2 regions of the Actinomyces sp. MRS3W genome follow, and region 2 is predicted to be linked to the other one. Evidence: riboswitches for the same ligand, from Rfam matches in the RefSeq annotation. Region 2 holds a riboswitch; the other holds the start of a gene.
What was found. A riboswitch is a leader RNA that binds a small molecule or an ion and turns the genes downstream of it on or off. The one in region 2 is predicted to bind thiamine pyrophosphate.
Positions count from the first base shown of each region.

Region 1: it holds a riboswitch for thiamine pyrophosphate, as region 2 does, so the genes downstream of both, RWX45_RS09680 (thiamine ABC transporter substrate-binding protein) here and thiM (hydroxyethylthiazole kinase) in region 2, are expected to answer to the same signal.

Region 1 covers NZ_JAWDJJ010000252.1:3,211-6,445, forward strand. Annotated here, with positions in the region: gene RWX45_RS09670 (helix-turn-helix transcriptional regulator) at 1-706, shown strand, start outside; gene RWX45_RS09675 (DUF4235 domain-containing protein) at 1,277-1,570, opposite strand; TPP riboswitch at 1,804-1,939, shown strand; gene RWX45_RS09680 (thiamine ABC transporter substrate-binding protein) at 1,988-3,127, shown strand; partial or broken gene RWX45_RS09685 (ABC transporter permease) at 3,158-3,235, shown strand, end outside.
Region 2 covers NZ_JAWDJJ010000267.1:7,901-13,382, forward strand. Annotated here, with positions in the region: gene RWX45_RS10210 (RNA polymerase sigma factor) at 1-270, shown strand, start outside; gene RWX45_RS10215 (hypothetical protein) at 370-858, opposite strand; gene RWX45_RS10220 (hypothetical protein) at 843-1,439, opposite strand; TPP riboswitch at 1,667-1,755, shown strand; gene thiM (hydroxyethylthiazole kinase) at 1,745-2,575, shown strand; gene thiE (thiamine phosphate synthase) at 2,572-3,228, shown strand; gene thiD (bifunctional hydroxymethylpyrimidine kinase/phosphomethylpyrimidine kinase) at 3,225-4,073, shown strand; gene RWX45_RS10240 (hypothetical protein) at 4,027-4,299, opposite strand; gene RWX45_RS10245 (MauE/DoxX family redox-associated membrane protein) at 5,192-5,482, shown strand, end outside.

The DNA.
Region 1 (3,235 bases), on a different contig from region 2:
CGAGGACTATCTCGGGAGCATGGAGGAAGAAGCCGCCCAGGCGGCCGCCGATCTGCCCATCCCCGATTGGGACGACATCCCGACCGTGCTGTCCGAGGTGTACTCTCCGCGGCTGGCCCGCATGCTCGGAGAGGACGCCGCCCGCTGCTTCGCGCTGGGCACGTTCCTGTTCGACATGTCCGTTGCCGAGGATCTTGAGGGTCTCGCGGAGCTTCCCCGCGGCACCCACCTGGGCCAGCTCGACGAGACCCACATCGGCACCACCCTGCCGCAGCTCTGGCTGACCCGCTACGACTACGAATTCGTCTTCCAGCTGCGCGGCACCGCGCGGGATCTGTCTCTGCGCCTGGTCGGCGCCGTCCCGGCGGCCAATGAACCCCTGGTGCGCAACGTCGCCGACGCCCTCGTGCTTCACGACATCTTCAACCTCGGTGGCGTCATCGCCGACTCGCGCGGTGCCGACATCGACGAAGCCCGCTGGGAGGGCTGGGTGGATGCCCTGTCGGGCCGCGACCAGCCTGCTCACGCGCTCATCGCCATGGGCCTGGTTCCGCCCGCCGACGCGCCCGAGCACTTCGACAACTGGTTCCAGCCGCTGCCCAGCCCCTTCATCCCCGACTGGGACGGCGTGGGCTCAGGATCAGGTACGACGACGGCGTCCGGCCCGGCCGACGGAACCGTCACCCCGCTGCGCCGCAGCCACTGACGGCGCCGCCGACGTTTACTACGCCCGTACTCTCCCTGCTGTACCTCTTGGGCTGGTGGGTGCTGGCTGTCTCAAGGCCGGTGGGCGGTGGCAAAGTGTCCATTGGTCGCAACTTTTGAGTTGTAGGACGGTGCCTGCCGGTGGTCTTGACTGATTTTGCCCCGGTAGGATGCGGTTTCTGAAGGCTGTTGGTCGGCGCCGGCGGCAAAAGTTGCGACAGATGGACACTTTTGGGGGCCGCTGCCTGGCCGACGCCGACCATCAGGGCGCGCAGAGACATACTGTTCCGCCACACACTCCACTTGAGCGCCCGCACAACTACGGCAGCGCCCACCACGACGCCCACCCTGCGCCACCGCGGCGTCTACTACGCCTGTTCGAGGTCTACTACACCACTTCAGGGTCCTGCTGAAGGGCTCGGAAACTTTCAGCAGACCGCTAACTGGCGTACCCAACGGTGAAGTGGCGTTCCATAGGGCGCGGCGTTGGCGGCTTGTCTCTCTGCGGCATCCCCAAACTGCCAACCGGGGCCCGAACGAAGCTGGTGGCTCTGACGTCGCCGACGTCCCCTTAGGCCTCCAGCGCGGGCGCCTCGCTCATGCCGGGCACGACGCCGCCGCGGCGGGCATGGACCTTGGCGGCCTGACGCAGCGTCAACTGGCGAGTCAGCGTCATGACGGCGCCCGAGATGACGGCGAAAGCGACCACCTCGCCGAGACGGTAGCTGAGCACCTGGTCCTCCTCGCGCGGCGCCGGCCGCCCGGTGACGGCCTGCCATCCAATAGCCACGGCCTTCTCGGCGATTGCGCCGGAGACCAGGAGGGTGAGGGCGGAGGTAACCGTCCAACTGAGGCTGTTCTTCATGATGACGACTCCCTGATATTCGACGGACACCTAGCTAGCGGGCGACGGGCGCTGCTCAGGCCGGTCACCGGCTTTCACCCCGATCCTGTCACAGGGTCTGGGGACGTCGGGCCCGGACGCACCGCCAACCTCGCATTGTCCGGGGATCGCTCAGCCGCCTTTCAGGCGTGCGGCACGCGGGTTGGGGCGGCGCCCCACATCGGCGTCGCCGACGTCGTCGCGCTAGGCTGTTCCCACAACGACAGGGGAGCGCCCCGTCGTCGGCGGGCCTCGGCTCGCCAGCGGCAACGGCGCTGAGAGTGCGGGAAGCCGCAGACCCTCGAACCTGATCCGGTTCGCACCGGCGAAGGAAGTCGAGATCTCCCCGGGCGCCGCAGCGTGCCCGGGCCCTCCGGACCGCCATCCAGGAGGATCACCATGACCGCCAATCGGACCACCGGGCGCGCCGCCGCGCCCCGCCTCGCCACCATCCGACCCACCCGCCGCGCGCTGCTCGCCGGGGGCGCCACCGCCGTCGTCGGCCTCGCACTCGCCGCCTGCGGCTCCGGCGCCGATAGCCCCGAGGCGAGCGGAACCGCATCGGGAGGCGCGCGCACCGTCACCGTCGTCACCTACGACTCCTTCGACCTGCCGGACGCTCTCATCGCCGCCTTCGAGACCGATACCGGCTACACCTTGGAGATCGCGCGCTCCGGCGACGGCGGCGAGGTCGCCAACAAACTCATCCTCACCAAGGACGCCCCGCTGGGCGACGCCGTCTACGGCATCAACAACACCATGGCCTCCCGCCTCCTCGCCGAGGGCGTCGTCGACACCTCCACCGCTCTCAACCTGCCCGACGGCGCCGCGGACTATCTGGCTCCCTACATCGTCGACGACACCCCCGCACTCGTGCCCATCGACTTCGGGGAGGTGTGCGTCAACGTGGACACCTTCTGGTTCTCCGACCACGGCCTGGAGCCGCCCTCCACTTTCGAGGACCTCACCGACTCCGCCTACAAGGACCTGTTCGTCGCCGTCAACCCGACCACCTCCTCCACCGGCCTGGCCTTCCTGCTGGCCACCATCGGCCACTTCGGCGAGGACGGCTTCGCCCAGTACTGGCGCGACCTTGTCGCCAACGGCACCAAGATTGACGAGGGCTGGTCAGACGCCTACTACACCGACTTCACCGCCGGCGGCGGGGACGGCGCCTACCCGATCGTCGTCTCCTACGCCTCCTCACCCGCCGCCACCCTCACCGACGACGGTGCCGCCACCACCACCGCCGTCCTGCCGCGCACCGCCACGCGCCAGGTCGAGTACGCGGGGGTCCTCGCCGGGGCCGCCAACCCCGACGGCGGTGCTGCCTTCGTCGCCTGGATGCTCTCCCGCGACGTCCAGGAGGCCATCCCCGACGCCATGTACATGTACCCCGTCGACCCCGACGCCGCCCTGTCGAAGGAACTCGAGCAGTTCGGCTCGACCGCGGAGGACCCGATCGTCGTCGACCCCGATGACATCGCCGCCCACCAGCAGGAATGGCTCGCCACCTGGGCGGAGGCCGTCGGCCAGTGACGGTGGGCGTGCGGGGCAGGGCGCCGGTGCGTGAAGCCGGAGGCGCTGGTGCGTGAGGGCGGGCCGGTGCGCGAGGGCCACCGCGGCGGCGATGACGACCGGTTTGGG
Region 2 (5,482 bases):
GACTCCGAGGCGGTGGTCCCCGCCGACGCCGTCAGCTTCACCCTCCTGCAGGAGCAGCTGCACGCCGTGCTGGACACGCTCTCCGAGCGCGAGGCCGGCGTGGTCTCCATGCGCTTCGGCCTGACCGACGGCCAGCCCAAGACGCTGGATGAGATCGGCAAGGTCTACGGGGTGACCCGCGAGCGGATCCGGCAGATCGAGTCCAAGACCATGAGCAAGCTGCGTCACCCCAGCCGCTCCCAGGTGCTGCGCGACTACCTGGACGACTGAGGCGCACGGCTCGCGGCCGGGCCGACGACGGGCACGCCCACCCTTGTGGGTGCGGGTGACGGGGTTCCCGCACAGGACCTGACCGCGAGCCCGCCGTGCTCACGACGCCGAGCGCTCCGGTCCGCGCCGCGCCCCCGCGAGCACTCCGACGAGCCCGAGGAGGAGCAGCCCGCAGCACGGCACCGTCACTTCCCACAGGAAGTCCGTTGTGAGGCCGGGGACTCTGGCGATGATCCAGACGCCGCGCAACGTCCCCAGGCCCCAGACGCCGGTCACCAGCGAGAGCACGGCGACGACGCGCCGGCACGCCTCGCGCGCGGGCGGTGAGCTGATGGCCAGCTGGACGATCGGCAGTGCGAACCACGCCGTGAGCGCCACCACACACGCCACCGTGATCTCCCCGAGGGGAGAGGCGCTCATGGAGCGCAGCGCGGCCCCCATGGCGAGTACAACGAGGATGAACCATCCCAGGAGGATCGCGAGCACGAACCACGCCGTGCGCGCCGCGAGACGACCGTCGTCGTGCGTCCACCGCGGGGGGTCGTGGAACCAGCCGATCTGGTCAACGCGGATCAGTACTCGTGCCATGATTGGACCCACTTGGTGCAGCACTTCTGCGTGCCGACGAAGCAGTAGATCGCGAGGCACGAGCCGGCGACGTAGCTGTTGAAGAACGCGAACGCGCAGGCCCCGGCGCTACAACCGTTCTTGAGGAGGTTCTTCAGACACGTCATGTTGTAGTTGGAACAGGTCTGGGAGTAGTACCCAGCAGGTTCAGCCATTGTGGGGAGAGCCGAATCGGCGAGAAGATCCTCTCCCTCACTGGCGCCAGGTTCTGGGAGCGCAGTGAGTGACACCGCTGCTGGCCGTTCGTCAGCCTGTGCTGAGACAGTAGTGAGGAGTGCTTCTTCACCGTTGATGACGAGGTGCACAGTATTAGTGACCTGGTCGGCCTCAGCCTTCGTGTAACCGTAGGTGTACATCACCTCCCCGCTTCGTCCAGATTCGGCCAGAAGATCGGTAGCGAGGCCGGCGGCCTCCTCGAGACCGCTGCGGGTCAACGGGGTAGCGGTCGTCTGCTGGCATGTGGTGTCGTCGTCCGAGGCGGTTTCGGCTCGAGCTGGGACCGACGTGCCGTACGCGCATAGGCAGGCAATCACGACCGACATGAGAAGTGTGCGGAGACGGAGACGATAGGGAGAGTGATCAGGGCGGGTTGTGAACAACATGGGTTGATGTCCTTCATTGATGAGATGGACATCACAAGGGTAGGAGGTGTGTCCAGCCTCGGTCAAGAGTTGACGAGGTCTTCCTCGTATCTATCGGTGTCGGGTTCCGTCATGCGCGGCGTCGCGTCCCAGCGCTGGTCCCCGGGCCGCGGCGGTGCTAGCCTGCAAGGCACGACACGGGGTGCCGCAAGGCTGAGAACACACCCGTTGAACCTGTTCAGATCATGCTGACGAAGGGATGTCGCATGCCGCAGTATGCGCCGAACATCGCCATGTCACTGTCCTCAACTCCCGCGGCGGTGCTGGAAGAACTCCGCTCGATCACGCCGTTGGTCTCGTGCATCACCAACGCGGTGGTCACCAACTTCACCGCCAATGTGCTGCTGGCAACGGGCGCCGCACCCGCCATGGTCGACGTGACCGGCGAGGCCGGCCCTTTCGCCGCGCTCGCCTCCGCCCTGCTCATTAACCTGGGCACGCCCCAGCCCGAGCAGCGTGCCGCCGCCGTGGAGGCGGCCGCGGCCGCACGGGATGCCAAGGTCCCCTGGGTACTGGACCCGGTCGCCGTCGGCTACCTGGTGCACCGCACCGCGCTCGCCCGGCAGCTGCTCGCCGCACGGCCCACCGTCATCCGCGGCAACGCCTCGGAGATCATCGCTCTGGCCGGCACCGGCGCCGGTGGGCGCGGCGTGGAAACCGCCGACGCCGTGGAGGCGGCCTTGGGCGCGGCCCTCACCCTGTCCGAGCGCACCGTCGCCGTCGTCGCCGTCTCGGGGCCAACGGATGCGATCGTTGACGGCGCGCGCTTGGCTCGCGTTGGTGGCGGGTCCGCCCTGCTCACCCGCATCACCGGCGGCGGCTGCGCGCTGGGAGCCCTCGTGGCTGCATTCGTTGCCGCCGGGCGCCCCCTGGACGCCGACCCCTTCACCGCCACCGTCGCCTGCCACGCCGTCTACAGCGCCGCGGCTGAAGTGGCCGCCGCCTGCGCCGCCGGGCCCGGTTCCTTCCAACCCGCCTTCCTCGACGCCCTCTACACCCTGGACGCCGACGACGTGGACAGGATCCCGCTGTCATGAGGCCCGCCCCCGATCTCACGCTCTACCTGGTCACCGACGCCGCCCAGTGCCGCTCCCGCGGCCGCAGCCTCACCGATACGGTGACGGCCGCCGTCGCCGGCGGAGCCACCTGCGTCCAGGTGCGCGCCAAGGGCGCAGACGGCGCCGACTTCCTCAACCAGGTGCGCCAGGTGGCCTGTGCCGTCGGTGAGCGCGTGCCCGTCATCGTCAACGACCGCGTCGACGTTTACCTCGCTGCCCGGCGCCTCGGGGTGCCCGTGGCGGGGGTGCATGTTGGTCAGAACGACCTGCCCGCGGCGGTGGTACGCGATCTGATCGGCGATGATGCCTATCTGGGGCTGTCGGCCGCGACGCCGCAAGAACTGGCCACAGCACAGCAGGAGGCCGCCTGCGACCACGTCGGCATCGGCGTGGTGCGGGCCACCGCCACCAAGACCGACGCCCCCAACGGCCTGGGTGTCAGCGGCATCGCCCGCCTGGCAGCCGGTACCACGCTGCCGTGCGTGGCCATCGGCGGCATCACCGCCGCCGACCTTCCGGCGCTGCGTGAGGGGGGACTGGCCGGGGCGGCCGTGGTCTCCGCGATCTGCCTGGCGGAAGACCCGCGCGCCGCCGCCGTGCAGTTGCGGGCGGCCTGGGAGGCCGGGCAGTGAGCACCCCGATTCCCAAGGTACTGACCGTCGCCGGCTCGGACCCCAGCGGCGGCGCCGGCGTTCAGGCGGATATCAAGACCATGAGCGCGCTCGGCGCCTACGCCACGAGTGTCGTGACCGCCCTGACCGCCCAGTCCACGCGCGGGGTGGCCGGAGTGCACGCCGTCCCGGTGGACTTCGTGCGACTCCAACTGGACACCCTGCTGGCGGATATCGTCCCGGACGCCACCAAGATCGGCATGCTCGCCACCGCCGAGCTGGCCGACACGGTGGGGGAGTACCTGCCGGATCTGGCGTACACGGTGCTCGACCCGGTCATGGTGGCCACCTCCGGGGACCGCCTGCTCGACGCCGATGCCATGGACGCAGTCAGACGCCTGTGCCGCCGGGCGGATCTCATCACCCCGAACCTGTCCGAGGCGGCCGCCCTGCTGGGCCGGCCGGTGGCGCGCAGCGTGGCGGAGATGCGTCACCAGGCCGAACTACTCATCCAGGACGGCACCTGCCGGGTGCTGCTCAAGGGCGGGCACCTGACCGGAGTCGCCACCGATGTATACGCCGACGCCGACGGCATCCTCCTGCTGCCCGGACGACGCGTGCACACCCGCAACACGCACGGCACGGGGTGCACGCTCTCATCCGCTATTGCGGCGCTGCGACCTCAGCGGGACAGCTGGCAGGCCACGGTACGGGACGCCAAGAAATACCTCACGGGGGCTCTGGCACATGCCGATGCGCTTGGCGTCGGCCACGGACACGGCCCCGTGCACCACTACTACGAGCTGTGGGCCGGCGACCCTACTCGGCGTCCGCCCGGGTCAAACGGTCGGACTCGTCCTGAATGAACAGCGCCTGCTGCTCCAGCGCCTCCCGGTGGGAACGGCCGTGGTGGGCGCAGAACAGCAGCTCGCCGGAGGCGAGCACGACGCGGAGATAGGCCTGCGCACCGCACAGGTCACAGCGGTCGGCAGTGGTGAGCGGACGTGTGTCGGTCGTCGTCGAGACGGGCGCCTGCTCGGGCGCTGCGGCCGTCTCGGTCAGCGAGGGGGACGTGGGAGTTGTCGTGCTCATGACTCAATCCCACCACTGTGGGAGGCGACCGCCAACGCCGTCGGGCCGGTTTCCGCCCCGGGCGCGCCGCCTGCGCCCACGGCGAACGTTAAGCACGCTCGGTCTGTGAGCTATGCCACAGCTTCGTTAGGATATTTTGCGGTTGTGTTATGATGTGTATGCTATACGTAACACAAATGAGTTCTTGTCCCTGACGAGGAGATGATCATTGTGAGGCGACGTTCGCTGATGAGGGCGGGCTTTGGATCTGCCTTGGTGGCGACTTTTGGTGCTCTGGTGCCTGAAGCTGCGGCATTGACGTCCCCTTCGCGTAAGCGGGTCAGTAATAACTGGTGGGAGGTAGATTTTTCCTCCGACCAGTTGGTGGACGCTTCGTCGGAGTTGACGACAGAGGTAGTGGGTACCCTGACTGGTCTGGATGTCAGCTCTTTCGCTGCGGCGCGCGGAAAGTTAGATGATGGCAGGAGCGTCCGCAGGGTCGGAGCTGAAGCTTCAGGGCAATATGTGCTGGTACTTCAACTGCTTTCCGTCAATGATGACACCGTGCTGGACTCTCGTGTGATGAGGTGGGAGGACAGTGCTGACGGGAAGTATCTCGAGCTTCGCGGCGTTGGTATTTCTGCTGCGTCGTTATCCTCGGTTGACTCTGGTGTTGATAGTGGTTCAGACCTGGTGTCGCCTGCGGCCCTGTGCCCGCCTCTTACTCGTCCGCAATCCGTGTGTACGAAGGTCGGGAAGGGTTTCTTTGAGTGTTGCGCTCCCTGTGTGTTTGCCGGAGATGCTGCTCCTGTGTGTGGGTTGGTATGGTGCAGCTACTGTCTCTGGAGTCACTGTCTGAATCGCCAAATCGCTTGTGTCAATCCTCTGTGAGATCCGGGGTGAGGTGATCGGGATGACTGTGGTCGCATACTTTTTGGGTGCTGCGCGACTTCTCGTCGGTTTGTTGCTGGTGGTGAGCGCTTACGCGAAGCTCTGCCAGGACTACGGTCAAGGTGTGAGTGATGTTCTCGGATATCGGCTGGTTGGTCGTCGTGGTGCCGACTTGATAGCGTTTTTGTTGCCGGTGGTGGAGATGGTGATCGGAGCCGCTTTGTTGCTGGGACTTCTGATGCCCGTTTCAGAGTTGTTGGCGGCGGCATTCTTCCTCATCCTGGCGGGGGTCGCTGTGAGTGCACTGGCGAGA